2 regions of the Streptomyces sp. AM 4-1-1 genome follow, and region 1 is predicted to be linked to the other one. Evidence: riboswitches for the same ligand, from Rfam matches in the RefSeq annotation. Region 1 holds a riboswitch; the other holds the start of a gene.
The links. A riboswitch is a leader RNA that binds a small molecule or an ion and turns the genes downstream of it on or off. The one in region 1 is predicted to bind cobalamin.
Positions count from the first base shown of each region.

Region 2: linked by a shared signal. The riboswitch ahead of PZB75_RS01165 (ABC transporter ATP-binding protein) and the one ahead of PZB75_RS27080 (prenyltransferase/squalene oxidase repeat-containing protein) in region 1 are both predicted to bind cobalamin.

Region 1 covers NZ_CP119145.1:6,394,799-6,402,550, forward strand. Annotated here, with positions in the region: gene PZB75_RS27070 (energy-coupling factor transporter transmembrane component T) at 1-90, opposite strand, end outside; gene PZB75_RS27075 (hypothetical protein) at 128-1,054, opposite strand; gene PZB75_RS27080 (prenyltransferase/squalene oxidase repeat-containing protein) at 1,051-3,810, opposite strand; cobalamin riboswitch at 3,919-4,055, opposite strand; cobalamin riboswitch at 4,201-4,276, shown strand; gene PZB75_RS27085 (hypothetical protein) at 4,396-5,808, shown strand; gene PZB75_RS27090 (3-hydroxybenzoate 6-monooxygenase) at 5,886-7,085, opposite strand; gene PZB75_RS27095 (hypothetical protein) at 7,149-7,481, opposite strand; gene PZB75_RS27100 (anthranilate synthase family protein) at 7,469-7,752, opposite strand, start outside.
Region 2 covers NZ_CP119145.1:241,364-249,115, reverse strand. Annotated here, with positions in the region: gene PZB75_RS01170 (beta-ketoacyl-[acyl-carrier-protein] synthase family protein) at 1-1,179, shown strand, start outside; cobalamin riboswitch at 1,278-1,464, shown strand; partial or broken gene PZB75_RS01165 (ABC transporter ATP-binding protein) at 1,519-1,728, shown strand; gene PZB75_RS01160 (PRC and DUF2382 domain-containing protein) at 1,883-2,845, opposite strand; gene PZB75_RS01155 (adenosylcobinamide amidohydrolase) at 3,138-3,863, shown strand; gene PZB75_RS01150 (homoserine O-acetyltransferase) at 3,966-5,120, opposite strand; gene PZB75_RS01145 (bifunctional o-acetylhomoserine/o-acetylserine sulfhydrylase) at 5,117-6,484, opposite strand; gene PZB75_RS01140 (RNA polymerase sigma factor SigF) at 6,797-7,747, opposite strand.

The DNA.
Region 1 (7,752 bases):
GGCGAGGGCGAGCGCCCAGATCCACCAGGCCACCGGGTGCAGGGTACGGGGAAGGCGCCGGCCGCCCGTGCTCGGCGCGGAGTCCGACACGGGCGTGGGGACGGGCGGGGCGGTACGCGGCACCGGCCTACTCCGCACGGCGGCGGCGCTTCGCGGCGAACACGGCCGCGCCGCCGATGACGACGACCAGTCCTGTGGTAGCCGCGACGGGCACCAGCGAACCGGAGTCGTGCGGGGCGTCCGAGGCGGGGGCCGCGTCAATGACCTCCGTTCCCGCGCTCGGCGCCGCGACCGCCGACGCCGACGCCGAGGTCACCGGGAGCGACGGGGAAGGGGACGGCGACGCCGGGACGGACGGCGAGGCACTGGCGGACGGGCTCGCGCTCACGACAGGCGGTACGGGAACGGGGGCGGGCGGCGGGGCGGCGGTCGTCGGCCGCCGCACGTCCGGCCCCCGGGTGGTCCGTCCGGGGGCGGGCCTGGAGTCCGAACCACCCCCGGTGCGCCTGGCGTTGTGGGCGCGCAGCTGGTCGGGGGTGACCGTGGGCCGCCCCTTGGTGCCACCGATGTCCGTACCGCCGAAGATCCACAGGTCCACGCTGCCCGGCCTGGGCCGGTAGCTCATGGCGCCCAGCTGGCTGTACTCCCAGGTGTGGTCACCGGGGCCGGCGTGCCAGTACGACCAGTAGGCGGAGGCCGGCGGGGTGAGGACACAGTCCTCCTGCTGCGAGGTGGGGTACTGCCTGCCGCCCTGGTGGCCGCTGTAGCCGATCCGGCAGATGAACGCGGGGCCGTCGTGTCCGGTGCCGGTGGTCGCCCAGCCGCCCTGGTTGAGGAGTTCGTAACCGGTGGTCGGTGTCGTACCGCAGGAGCGGTACACCGGCCCGCCCCAGTGGCTGAAGTCCACGGCGAGCACGACACCGGAGGACGTGGTGCACCGGCCGATCGGCTGCGGGGCGGCGTCGGCCGTCGTGGTGGTCGCGCCGAGCGCGGCCGCCGTCAGGCCGAGCGCGGCGACGACACGGCCGGACGTCCGCCGGACGCGGGAGGTCACCGCGTCCCCCCGGTCGTCGTGCGGTGCCTGCGGGCCACCACGACCACGCACCGGCCGGCCAGGACCAGCGCGACGGCCGCCGCCGCGAGGACGCCGGCCTGGAGTCCGGTCGACGCCAGGCTGCCGTCGCCGGACGCCGAGCCGTCCGCCGCGCCCGCACCGCCGGAGTCATCACCGGGAGTGACGATGACAGGCGCGGAGGCCGACGGGTCGGGGTCGGGCAGAGGCTGCGCGGTGGTGCCGGTCAGGCTGCGGGTCAGCATGCCGAAGGAGATGCCCGTCGATCCGCCGACCGCCTGGGTGGAGGCGCGGATGTCGGAGCCCCGCTGGCCCTCCTCGGCGACGTTGAACCCGCCGTCCGCGTTCTGCTGGGACGCCAGGAACTTACGGGCCCTGGCGATCTGCGGCCCGTACTTCGGCGCGTCCAGGGAGAGACCCTGCACGGCGAGGGCGGCGGAGTTCACGGAGTCGCCCGCGGCGCCGGGGAATCCGCCGTCCGGCAACTGCCGCGACGCGATCCACTTCAGGGCCTTGTCCACGGCCGGCCGGCTCGTGCCGTCCTCGGCCAGGTCCAGGGTCATCGCCGCGATGGCGGTGGAGTCGACGTCGGAGTCGCCGGTCGCCGGGATCAGGCTGGGCCAGGCGCCCGACGGCTGCTGGAGACCAGACAGATAGGTGAGGGGGGCCCGCGCCGCGTCCTTCTCACCGGCCCGCAGCTGTGCGATGACGCCGAGGGACTGGGCGAACACCGAAGGGGCGTAGGTGTAGGCGCCCTTGGCCGGGCAGCTGCGGTCCGGGGCCGTGCTGGGCCGCTCGCAGACCGCGTCGGCGAGCGCGGCGATCAGGTCTCTGCCGCCGAAGTGACGAGGGTCCCGGCCGACGACCTCGGCGAGCACGGCCGCCTTGCCCATCGACCCGCCCGCCGCGTGCGCCGTACCCGCGTTCGTCCAGTCGTGCAGGGTGCGGCCCTCGGCGTCCTTGCCGCCCTGGTCGAGGAAGTCCGTGATCGCGCGCAGGGTGTTGTCGTCGTGTCCGGCCGCCGCCAGGGCGAACGCGCCGTCGATCGTGAGGCCGAAGTCGGCCCGGCCCGTGGCTGATCCGGTGCCGTAGTAGCGGCCCTGCCGCAGCCGGGACGGGTCGGTGAGGTAGGCGACGCCCTTCCTCAGATCGGGCCCCTCGCCGGGAGGAGCCGTGGGAGGCGTCGTCGGGGGAGTGGTGGGCGGCCCGGTCGGCTCGGGCACCTTCGTGGTCAGGGCGGCCAGGCTGGTGCCCGAGCCGGCGAGCACGGCGGGCGAGGTCGCGTACAGGGCCGGTTCGGTGGCGCCCTCCTCGAACCCGAAGCCTCCCCCGGCGAGTTGCTGTCCCGACAGCCAGGAGACGGCGGCGTCGGCGGTGGTGGTGTCGCCGAGCGTCCGCAGTGCCTGCGCGGCGTACGCGGTGGCGGCCACACTGCCGGTGGAGGAGCCGTTGTACCCGGGGAAGCCGCCGCCCTGGAGCTGGGCCTTCCCGAGGTAGGTACGGGCCTTGGCGACGGCGGTGTCATGGCCGCCGGCCTGGCGCAGGACGAGGGCGACGAGCCCGGTCGTCGCCGGGTCGCCGTCGCAGTACTCACCGGGGCGGATCAGGATGCTGGTGAACGACCCGTCCTGGCACTGGAGTTGGGTCAGCCGGTCCACGGCCGGGGCCGGCGGTACCTCGCCGCCGCGCAGGAGGGCCAGCACGGCGAGCGCCTGCGCGTCACCGTACGTGGCGTTCGGGAAGTCGCCCTTGGCGGTGCAGCCCGGGGTGGGGGAGCCGGACTCGGGCCCCGCCGGGCAGACGTTCTTCCTGAGGTCGGCGAGCAGATCGTGGCCGCCGAAGGAGCGCGGATCGTTCTCGGTGATCTCCGCGAGCAGTGCCAGCCGGGCGGCGGCGTTCGCGTCGGGAGCGCTGTCCGGGCCCGCGGGGTAGGCGTAGGCGTCGGTCTGCGAGGCCAGATGGGCCGTGACCTTGTCGAGCGTGGCGCTCCTGCCCCCGGCGGCGAGCGCGTAGGCGGCCTCGGTCGTCAACAGGTGGTTCGGGGCGTCCGCGCCCTCGTCGACGACGTGGTCACCGTCCTTCAGTGTGCCCGTCACCCACCGGAAGGCGGCCGGGAGGTCGATCGCGCCGGGCGGCACGGTCGGGGACGTACCGGGATCGGGCGTACCGCCACCGCCCGCGCGCACCTGGTCGGGGGTGAACGACGGCCTGCCGCTGGTCCCGCCGGTGTCGGTGCCGCCGAACACCCAGGCGTCGACGTCACCGTCCTTGGGCTTGCGGGCCATGGCGCCGAGCGGGCTGTACGACCACTGGTCCTGGCCGGGCGAGGCGATCCAGTACGACCAGTACGCGGTGGGCTGCGGGGTCAGTACGCAGTCCTCCTGGTCCGGGGTCGGGTACTGCGTACCGGAGTTGTACGGTCCGAAGCCGATCCGGCAGATGAACGCCGGACCGTCGTGCCCGGTGCCCGTCGTGGTGAACCCGCCCTCGTGCAGCAGGTCGTAGCCGCTGGTGGGAGTGGTGTCACAGCCGCGCTCCACCGTGCCGCCGAACGGCCCGAGGTCGACCGCGACGATCGCACCCTTCGTCGCCGTGCACTCCCCGATCGGGTCGGCCCCGGCAGGGGAGACCCCCGTGACGAACGCCACGCTCGCGCCGAACGTGAGGACCGCCGCCGATATCAGCGACAGCAGCCCTCTCCTCGACCCGCGCCGGTCCGATTGCTCTGTGGTCCCCACCACGGCCCCTCGTGTCGTCCCCGGGCGGGTCCGTGCGCGGCAGACGGCTCCCGGGCGACCAGGAGGCCGGGCGGGAGCGGGTCGAACCACGCCGTAGTCCGCGACGGCGTATCTCGCTGAAAACCTGGCACCAGGTGTTCCGGCTCGCCCACGCTCTGTCGGGCCTACGGTTGCGGGTCAGCGCCGGTTTCCGACCGGCTTCCCCTGGTGCTGAGTGCGTATCAGCCGGATTGGAACACGCGTATGAACACACCGTCAAGGCAGGCCGGTTCCGGCACCGGGTCCCGTCCGGGCACCTGACGGCCCCGGTCCGGCGGTCCCCGGGCACGGCGGCCGGCCGCGTCTGGCGGACCCCCTGGCCCCTCGGGTAGCGTCCTGGCCTGCCGAGTGGGGGAACCCGGTGCGAATCCGGGGCTGACGCGCAGCGGTGTGGGACGGCAGGGGGCCGTTCCGAGCCCGAATGCCCAGACGGTGACGACAAGTTGGAAGCCGTGCCACGCGTTCGGGCGGCGGTCACCCGCTCTTCCCCGTCCTCGGTCGTGGGAGGGCGGGCGGGGCCGGCGTCCCTCATCCCAGGAGCAGGCCATGTCCCGTTCTCTCACCTCACGCCGCATCGCGCTCACGGTGCCCGCGGTCCTCGGGGCCTTCGCCCTGACCGTGCTGCCCGCGGCCGCCACCTCGACCCCGGCACAGATCGCCACCTCCAAGGCCAACGGTGTGGCGTACCTCAAGTCCCTCCAGGCCGCCGACGGTTCGTACGCGGGCTCCGGACTGTCCAACGAATGGGCGTTCACCGCCTTCGCCGCCACGGGTACGGCGGCCGTCGACGTCACCCCCGGCGGCGACACCACGAAGAACGCCCGCACCGTGTACCGGAACCTGCTGGCCACCCCGGGCTGGCCGTCCGCCACCCCCGTGGTCACCGACTACGAACGCGGCGCGCTCAACGCGAACGCCGCCGGCATCGACCCGGCGCGGGTCTCCGCCTCACGCAACCTCATCGCGGACGTCTACGGCTACTGGCAGACGGCGGAGGGTGGTTACTTCGGCCCGTCCGCCAACTACAACGGCACGGTTTTCGCCGCACTGGCCCTCGGCGGCGCCAGGACCCAGGCCGGTGCGCGGCGCATACCGCAGGCACTCGTCGACCAGGTGGTCACGCGTATCCGCGCCAACCAGCACAACGACGGCGGCTGGAACTACAGCAAGGCCGAGGGCAACCCGACCCAGCTCGCCACCGCGAGCGACATCGACATGACCGGCGCCTCGATGGCCGCGCTCTGTGTCTCGGGTGTGCCGAACACCGACGCGGACATCGTCCGGGCGAAGACATTCCTCAAGGGCAAGCTGGTCAACAACTCCGGTGCGTTCAACGCCATGTTCGGCGTCAACACCGACTCCAACGGCTGGGCCGTCTCCGGACTGAACGCCTGTGGTGTCAACCCGCAGACGGGCGACTTCCTCACCCCTCTGGGCAGGACGCCGGTCGACTTCCTCATCGCCCAGCAGTTCAACCCGGGCGGCGGCTTCAAGTACCTGCCCGGTGACACCTCGCCGTCCGCGTACGCCTCCATCGACGGGCTGCGCGCGGTGGCGGGCGGCGGCTTCACCTTCACACCGCCCGTACCGGCCACCACGGGCGCCCCGCAGTGGGTCGCCACCAGCACGTTCAGCCCCGGCACCGCCACCAGGCTGTCGCTCAGCGTGGACGACGGGACGGGCGCGCTGAAGGTCTGCTCGGTGACCTTCACACCGACCGCCACCACGACCACGCTCGGCGACGTCCTCACCGCCGCCACGACCGCGGCGACCCCGTCCGGCTGCGTCACCGGCGTCACCCCGTCGACCGGAAGCGGCGCCATCACGGCGATCGACGGGAAGGCCAACAGCGGTACTTCGACCTGGAAGGTAGCCGTCGACGGCTCGGCCTCCGCCACCGCCACCCGCGACAGGGTGATCAACGTCGGCGACACGATCGCACTGCGCTGGGGGAGCTGAAGGCGGGCGGGACGGCGTGGGTACCACCCGCATCTCCGTCCCCAGGTTCGTTGCCCAGAGGTCGCGTCCCCCATGGATCACCGCGCGCCTCCCGCGATGAAATCACGGTCCCCGTGCAGCCAGGACACCGCGTCGTACAGTCCGTCTTCGGTGAAAGAGGAGAGCATTGCGTTACGGGCCACGGCCGCCTGTCCCGCCGGATGGTAGAGCAGGCTGCCCATCTCGCGGGCCAGGAGCTGTGCCTTGCGTGTACGGTCACGGCGCCAGGTGTTGTACTTCTCCAGGCGGCCTGGTACCTCGTGCCCCTGACACCCCAATGACTCACCGATCACGACGGCGTCCTCAAGGGCCATGCACGCGCCTTGAGCCGCATACTGCAGCATCGGATGTGCGGCGTCGCCCAGCAGTGCCACCCTGCCGTCCGTCCAGACGTCGACCGGGTCGCGGTCGCACAGCACCCATGTCCGCCAATCCTCGCCGAGTTTCAGTAGTCGTTGTGCCGCGTCCTCGAGCTGCGAGAACTCGTTCAGAACGTACGAAGCCTCGACCGGCCGCCCGGCGACTACCTCTTGAGCGCCGTCGTCCTTGGTCGCGGCGAGATTCATGAGGGCTCCGCCGGCGATCGCGTAGTGCACGAAGTGCCACTTTGGCCCCGCCCACAGAGTGACGCAGTTCCAGCGCAGATCGTCAGGAACCCGGTTCATGGGTACGACGGACCGGTAGATGGTGTGACCGGACACCTGGGGTTCGCCGTCGCCGACGAGCTGGCGCCGGATGGTGGAGCGGATGCCGTCGGCGCCGATCAGAGCGGCGCCGGTGAGCCGTCGGCCGGTGGCGGTGACAGCGGTCACCTCGTCGTCGTTCTGCTCGTACCGGATCACCGAGAGGCCCGTCAGCAGCTCGACGGATGCTGACGTCCGGCAGGCGTCCAGCAGTGGTTGGTAGAGGTCGCTGCGATGGACGACCGCGTACGGGTTGCCGAACCGGGCCCGGTACCGGTCGGTCAGGGGCATCCGGACGATCCTCTCGCCGGTGATGCCGTCCATGAGACGTAGTTCGTCGATGAAGACGGCTTTGTCACGCACCGCGCCACCAACCCCTAGACGATCGAGTGCGCGGAAGGCGTTGGGGCCGAGCTGGATGCCTGCCCCTAACTCCTCAAGGCGGTCCCGTCGTTCGAGTACCACGACGTGGTGACCCTGTCGGGCCGCACTCAGCGCCGTCGCCAGCCCCCCGATACCACCGCCGACCACGATGACACGCGTTGTCCAGTGCATGTTCTGTGTTCCTCGTTCCTCTCGTTCCTGGGCACGCCGAAGGACCAGCCAGGTGAAGACGTCTCAGTTCTCCACCGCCACCCCGCGGCCGGAGAGGCGGGCGAGTGAATAGATACCTTCCGTAGTGGCTTCGATCGTGAAGGAAAAGTGGTGCGAAGGCGGGTATCCGATGAGCTCTGCGGCCCGGCCGGGAATCGGTGCGGCCGCCGCTTCCACCGATTCCCAGAGCAGTACGGCTCCCCATCGGTTGGTGTCCTGGTCGGAGATCCAGAACTTCAGCCGCAGTCCCGTGACGTGACTGAAACGATCGACTGCCTCGGCACGGAGGAATTCACGAAGGGACTCGATTGTCTGTCCGGACTCCTCAAGATTCCACCAGACGATTACAGCGAGCACGGGCGTATCACCTCCCTCAGAAGTCCGCTGATGATTCGGATGCCCTCCTTGGTGAGTACCGACTCGGCATGAAACTGAATGGATGCGAAATCTCTGCCGCGTAACGCGTGAACTTCGCCGGTCCGTAAATCCCGACTGATCTCGATGACACCGTGGGTCGGGTGTTCAAGCTTGTCCCGACAGCTGCGGGCGGCGAATGTGTTGTAGAAGCCGACCTGCTCGGGCGTGCCGAACAGATCGATCCGCCGCTGCACGCCTTGGTTGGGAGTCG
Region 2 (7,752 bases), 6.2 Mb from region 1:
CCGGCCGGCCACGACACCGAGACCACCTGGAACGGCGTGTGCGCCGGGGTCTCCTCGGCCCACACCGTGCCGGAGCTCGACGGATGCGTGGTCGACTTCGCCTGCACGGTCGACGACACCGGCCTCGACGCCCGGATCGGCGGAAGGACCGCCTTCCGGATGGGGAAGTACGTCAAGTTCGCCGTCCTCGCGGCCAGGGAGGCGGTCGCGGACGCCGGACTCGACCCCGCCGACTGGGACGGCACCCGGGTCGCGGTGGTCGTCGGCACCAGCAGCGGCGGCTCGGCCGGACTCACCGCGCAGGCCGTCACCCTCGACCGGCGCGGCCCGAGCGCCACCTCACCGTCGGGCATCCTGCTCACCATCCCCAACATGCCCGCGGCGGAGATCGCCATCGACATGCGGGCCACCGGCCCCAGCCTGGCGCCGTGCACCGCGTGCTCGTCCGGCGTCACCGCGCTGTCCGTCGCCCGCGACCTGCTGGTCACCGGCCAGTGCGACATCGCGGTCGCCGGGGCCACCGAGTCGATCATCTACCCGGTCGCCATGACGGGCCTCGCCCGCTCCGGCGCCGCCGCTCCCGCGGACGGCGACCCGGCCGGGCTGTGCCGCCCGTTCGCCGCCGACCGCCGCGGACTGGTCATGGGTGAGGGCGCCGCCATCATGGTGCTGGAACGGGCCGACGACGCGCGCGCCCGGGGCGCGGCCCCCCGCGCGCTGCTCGCCGGTACGGGCGCCACCACCGACGCCCACCACCCGACCAGCCCGCTTCCCTCGGGCGCCGTCGCCCAGGCCGCGGTCGAGTCGGCGCTGCGTGACGCGGGGTGGCGGCCGGAGGACGTCGAGCACGTCAACGCCCACGGGACCGCGACCCCGATGAACGACGCGACCGAGGCCGCCCTCATCAGCCGGGTCTACCCGCACCGGCCGCCCGTCACCGCCCCCAAGGGCGTGCTCGGCCACTGCATGGGGGCGGCGGGCGCGATCGAGGCCGGGCTGACCATCCTCACCCTTCAGCACGGCGTCGTACCACCGATCGCGAACCTCGACGCGCCCGCGCCCGAGTTCGACCTCAACTGCGTCACCAAACAACCGCTGAGGCAACCCGTCGGACGGGCCGTCAGCCACTCCTTCGGATTCGGCGGACACAACGCCGTACTGGCGCTCCAGCGTCCCTGAACCGGGTCGACGGGCCACGGAACGGGGGCGGAACGCCGGGCCACCGGCCTGGCGTACTGCCCCCGCGCACACCCCCGCCGGGCGGTCATCGACCGCGTGACAGTTCGCTAAATGCTGGTGAAGCCCCATGCGGGGGTCAGGAAATCCGGTGCGAGTCCGGAGCTGACGCGCAGCGGTCAGGGGACGGGCGGGGCCAAGGCCACTGGGACGCCCACGGGTTCCCGGGAAGGCGCCTCCTCCGTGTGAACCCGAGTCCGAAGACCCGCCGGCGGCCGCGCCCGGGACCGGACACGGCACACGGACACCAGGCTCCGCGCACGAGCCGTGGGACGCCGGGGAACTGCCGTCGTCGCGCCGCACGACCCCAACAGTCTCCCGGCGGTGTTCTGCGAGCGGATCGTCGTCACGGAACAGGGCCGGGTCGTCGCGGGCGGTGTCCCCGCACGAGGTGATCACCGCGGAACCCATCGCGGACGTCCACCGCGTGACCGCGGCGGTCCCCCGGACCGGTTGGACGCCCGGCCCTCGGTGCGCTTCCTGCCCGGGCGGGGCCACGCGGCGGACCTGAGAGGCCGCCCCGGCGCCCGCGCACGGGCCGGTGCCGGGGCGGCGAACACCCCGGCACCGGCCCACGGGGTGAGGGGCGGACCCTGCGGCCCGCCCCTCACCCGGTGTGTGTGACTGTCCCCGCCGATGCGGAGGGTCAGCGGCGACGACCGCGGCCGAACTCGCCGCCCGCGTCCTTGCCGCCCTTCTCCGAGCCGTCCGCGTAGTCGACCTGCTCCTTGCGGACCTCGGCGGAGACCTCCTTCTGTTCGGTGACCCGGTCGGTCTCCAGACGCACCCGTTCCACCGGCACGGCCTCCTTGCGGACCGTGGCACGCTCCGCGTGCAGCGTGACCTCCACGTCCTGCTCGCCGATGTCCGACGCCCGGGTCGACTTCTCGTCGCCCCGCAGAGGTTCACGGACCATCCGCACCTCTTCATGGCTCACGGGCACCGTCCTGGTGACGTTCTCGGTCACCACGTACTTGCGCAGATGCGCCTTGCCGCTCTCGTACTCCTCCGTGCCGACGCGCAGCTGCTCCTCGGACCGGATGACCTCCTCCTTGCCGCCCATGCCGGGAGCCGACCGCTCCGCTCCCGCCCCCGCCATCGGACGGGACATGGCGGACGCGTCCGCGTTCCGGTGCTTGCCCGTACCGGCCGGATCACCGGCGGTACGCGCGGTACCCGCCGCTCCGGCGCCCGCTCCGGCGCCCGCGGCACCCAGAACACCCGCGCGGGACGCGTCGGGCGTCCCGGTGCCGGTGCCGGACCGGTCGCCGAGCTTCGTCGTGCGGTTCCGGGTCAGTCCGTAGTGCCGGTAGAGCTCTTCCTCCTCCGAGACGGACAGATGCGCGTCCGCGTCGACCCTCGGGGCGTCCTTGACGCGGTCCTTGGGATGCGAGATGTGCAGGTCGGAACCCGACCGCCGGGCCCCGGAGAGCGGTACGAAGCTCTCCTTCATGCCGAACAGACCGGTCTTGACCGTGATCCAGTCCGGCTTGCCGGTGTCGTCGTCGACGTACACCCGCCCCACATTTCCGATCTTCTCCCCGTCACTGTCGTAGACCGTCAGGCCGTCGAGCTCTCCGGAATCCGTGAAACCGTCAGCGGCACCCATGACCGATTCCTCCTCGCCCGAGCGCGTCCTGTGGGTGAGTCCCCCAGGGGAGGCGCGCCCGACTTCCATCGCGCCTCACCCCGTAGGACCGTGCAACCGCCGGGCACCGGAGGACGGCCTCCGGCGGACCCGCCAGGTGCGGGGACGCCCATCACGGCCCACCACCGCGCGCCTGCGGCCGCCGCCACCCGCACTAGGCCGTTCGAGTGAAGCGAGGGGATGGTGACGGGGCCGTGGGCGCGGGCAGCGACGGTCACCGGCCCGGCCTGGGAACGGGTCCGGTGCGCCCCATATGATCGGCGGGCCGTTGCCCGAACCCGTGCCCAGGGAGTGCGCCATCACCGACGTACGGACCTTCCCGCCCCAGCGGCGCGGCGAGCTGCTGGGGCGGCACGAGGGCGGCGTCGGTCTGCACCACCTCGTGTGGCGGCTGGGACCCGGCTGGCGGGTGTGCGGCAGCGCCGTGCTCGGCGGCGGACTCGGCCCCCGGCGATGGATCGTGAACGCCCAGGTGCCCGGTGGGTACCCACGCCTGGACCCCGACCGGCATCTCGCGGAGATCGCCGCGGCCGAGGGCCTGACCGGCCCCGGCGCGGGACTGATGACCGCCGCCGACGTCACCGCCCGCACGGTCGCCACCGACAAGGGTGCGACGGCGACCGTCACCTGCGGTCTCGGTGTCCGGGGCTGGGCCGCTGCGCCGGACGGCGACACCGGGCCGCGGCCGCCCGGCACCGTCAACATCGTGGTGACCCTGCCGGTCGCCCTGTCCGACGCCGCGCTGGTCAACGCCGTCGCCACGGCCACCGAGGCCAAGGTGCAGGCGCTTCTGGACGCCGGACTCGACTGCTCGGGGACCCCCACCGACGCCGTCTGTGTCGCCTCGCCCGCCCCGGGCGCCGACGGCGGGGAACCGTTCGCCGGGCCCCGTTCACCCTGGGGGGCGCGCCTCGCCCGCGCCGTGCACCGGGCGGTTCTCGACGGCGCGCGGGGGGAGCGGACGGCGGGGCGGATCTGACGGGACGCGTACCGAAGAGGTCCACGGCCGGGCGGAGCGGTCCCGTGGGACCGGCCTCTCCGGGCATCACCGTCGCGTGCCCGCCCCGGCCGGCCGTGGGTGTCAGGTGCCGGGCAGCACCTCGCGCAGCAGGCGCCCGACCTGCTCGGTCTCGATCAGGAATCCGTCGTGCCCGTACGGCGAGTCGATGATCCGGAGCCTGCCTGCGCCGGGCAGCGCGGCCGCCAGCCGTGCCTGCTGCGCGAGCGGGTAGAGCCGGTCGGACTCGACACCCGCGACCAGGGCGGGCATGCGTGCCGCGCGCAGGGCCGGGGCGGCGCCGCCCCGGCCCCTGCCGACGTCGTGCCCGTTCATGGCCTCGGTGAGCGTGACGTAGCTGCCCGCGTCGAACCGGCGCACCAGCTTCGCGGCGTGATGATCGAGGTACGACTCCACCCCGTAACGCCCGCCCCGACAGGGGTGTTCGCCCGGCTGCGGCCGGCCGCCGAACCGGGTTTCCAGCTCCTGTTCGCTGCGATAGGTGACATGGGCGATCCGCCGAGCCAGCCCCAGGCCCCGGTGGGGTCCTTCGCCGGGCGGTGCCTCGTGGTAGTCCCCGCCCCGCCAGCCCGGGTCGGCGCGGATCGCGGAGATCTGGAGCGATCCCCAGGCGATCTGCTCCGCCGAGGCGGCGGCGGTGGTGGCCAGCACCGCCAGGGCCCCGGTGCGTTCCGGCCGGCTCACCGCCCATTCGAGCGCCCGCATCCCGCCCATCGAGCCGCCGATGACCGCGGCCCAGCGTCCGATGCCGAGGGCGTCGGCCAGCTCGGCCTCGGCGGCCACCTGGTCACGGACCGTCAGACGGGGGAACCGGCTGCCCCACCGGGCGCCGTCCGGATGCGGCGACGAGGGTCCGGTGGTGCCCTGGCAGCCGCCGAGCACGTTCGGCGCGACCACGAACCAGCGGTCGGTGTCCAGGGCCTTCCCAGGGCCGATCAGGGCGTCCCACCAGCCCGCCGTGGGGTGTCCGGGCCCGGCGGGGCCGGCGGCGTGGCTGTCACCCGTCAGCGCGTGCAGCACCAGCACCGCGTTCGCCCCGTCCGGGTCCGGCCGTCCCCACGTCTCGTACGCCATCCGCACGCCGGGAAGCGTGTCGCCGCACTCCAGCGGCAGCGGCCGGCCGAGCGGCGCCCAGGACCTGCGGCCCGGCGGGTCCCCGTCCCGGTGGCCTCCCGTGGCCGGGACGGGGAGCGAGGGGGGTGCGGCCGTCCGGTTCAGGACGCCGCCTTCGCCGCCCGGAAGCCCGCTTCCAGATCGGCCTTCAGGTCCGCCACGTTCTCCAGCCCCACCGACAGCCGCACGAGCCCCGGGGTCGCCCCGGTGGCGGCCAACTGTGCCTCGTCCAGCTGGCTGTGGGTGGTCGACGCGGGGTGGATGATCAGACTTCGTACGTCACCGATGTTCGCGAGGTGGCTGAACAGCTCGACCGCGTCCACGAAACGCTTGCCCGCCTCCACCCCGTCGCGCAGCTCGAACGAGAACACCGCGCCGGCGCCGCGCGGCAGATATCGCTGCCCCGCCTCGTACCACCTGCTCGACTCCAGGCCCGGGTAGTGCACGGCGGACACCTCGTCGCGCCCCTCCAGCCACCGGGCGAGGGCCAACGCGTTCGAGGTGTGCCGCTCCACCCGCAGGCTGAGCGTCTCCACACCCTGGAGCAGCAGGAACGCCGAGTGCGGCGAGAGCGCCGGACCCAGGTCGCGCAGCAACTGCACCCGCAACTTCACGGCGAACGCACCGGGTCCCAGGTCGGGCCAGTAACGCAGCCCGTGGTAGCTGGGGTCGGGGGAGTGGAAGTCGGGGAAGCGCTCGGCGTGCGCGCCGAAGTCGAAGGTGCCGCCGTCGACGACCACCCCGCCGATGGTGGTGCCGTGGCCACCGAGGAACTTCGTCGCCGAGTGGACCACGATGTCCGCGCCGTGGTCGAGGGGACGCAGCAGGTACGGGGTGGGCAGGGTGTTGTCGGCGATCAGCGGCAGTCCGGCCTCGTGCGCCGCGTCGGCCACGCCCCGGATGTCGAGCACGTCGCCGCGCGGGTTGCCCAGCGTCTCGGCGAAGAACGCCTTGGTGTTCGGCCTGACGGCTGCCCGCCAGGCGTCCGGGTCGTCGGGGTCGTCGACGAACGTCACCTCGATGCCGAACCGGGGGAGGGTGTGGCGGAACAGGTTGAACGTACCGCCGTAGAGGGAGGTGCTGGAGACGATGTGGTCGCCGGCCCCCGCGAGCGTCAGGACGGCGAGGGTCTGCGCGGCCTGCCCCGAGGCGACCGCGACGGCGGCGACTCCGCCCTCCAGCGCGGCGATCCGCTGCTCCAGGACGTCCTGGGTCGGGTTGTGGATGCGGGTGTAGATGTTGCCGGGCTCGGCGAGCGAGAAGACGTCGGCCGCGTGCTGGGTGTCCCGGAAGACGAACGACGTGGACTGGTAGATCGGCACCGCGCGGGCGCCCGTCGTCGGGTCGGGGACGGCGCCCGAGTGGATCTGCTTGGTCTCGAAGGACCAGGCGGGCCCGGCGTCCGGCCGGTCGTGGTCCTGACCCTCAGGGGTGTGGCCTGCGGTGACGGAGTCCAGGGGCTGGCTCATGACGTTCCTCGCACGGGTAGCTCAGTGGTGTGGGGCAAAGCCTCACGACCGTCCGGCTTCGGACCGTAGAGGGCGCCGCGCGCGTGCGGAAGCATGTCACCGGTTTGGCCACGAACCCGCAATGTCCTGGCAACACCGGGCGGTGGGGCGGGACACCTTCGCGGAGCGGCCGAGGCGCGGGGGAGCCGTCACGCGCCGCCGCCGGCCCGCGTCCCCCGCCGTACGGTCCTCTGCGGGTACGGGGAGTGGTCGCGGGCCGGCGGATGGTCGCCGAGGGGCCGGGCGCCGCCGGTCGGACCGGCGGCCGGCGGCTCAGTCCTCGGTGAACATCCCGTTGCGGAGCTTGCGGAGAATCCGGCTGAGCAGCCGTGACACATGCATCTGCGAGATGTCGAGTTCGGCGCCTATCTGGGCCTGGGTCATCTCCTGGCCGAACCGCATGTCGATGATGCGCCGCTCGCGCGCGTCCAGGTTGCTCAGCAGGGGAGCGAGCGTGTGCAGGTTCTCGACGCTCTCCAGCGCGGGGTCCGTGTCGCCCATGGCGTCGACGACGGTGCGGCCCGGGGTGTTGAGCCGTCCCGCGTCCGTCGCGTCGGTCGGCATGTCCAGCGATCCGGCCGTGTAGCCGTTGGCGGCGACGATGCCCTCGCTGACCTCCGACTCGTCGATCCCCAGGTGCTCGGCGAGTTCCCGGACGGTCGGGTCCCGGTCCAGGTCGCCCGCCAGGGTCTCCTTGGCCTTGGCGATGTCGACCCGCAGCTCCTGGAGCCGGCGCGGCACGTGCACGGCCCAGCTGGTGTCCCGGAAGAACCGCTTGATCTCGCCGACGATGTACGGGACCGCGAAGGAGGTGAACTCCACCTCGCGGGAGAGGTCGAACCGGTCGATCGCCTTGATCAGACCGATGGTGCCGACCTGGACGATGTCCTCCATGTCGCCGCTGCCCCGGTTGCGGAAGCGGCCCGCCGCGAACCGGACGAGGGAGAGGTTCATCTCGATAAGGGTGTTGCGCGCGTACTGGTACTCGTGCGTGCCCTCCTCAAGCACCTGGAGCCGGTCGAAGAACAGCTTCGACAGATTCCGCGCGTCCTTGGGAGCTATCTTCCCCGCGTCCTCGATCCACGGAAGGTCGTCGGTGAAGCTCGTCACGCCCTTGATACCAGCGATGTCCGAGGTGCCCGGTACGACCGATGTGCTCGTCGCCGTCGACCGTGCACCCTCCGCTCGCTCCATGTGGGCCGTCTGCGCGGTGTGCGCCGTCATCTGGT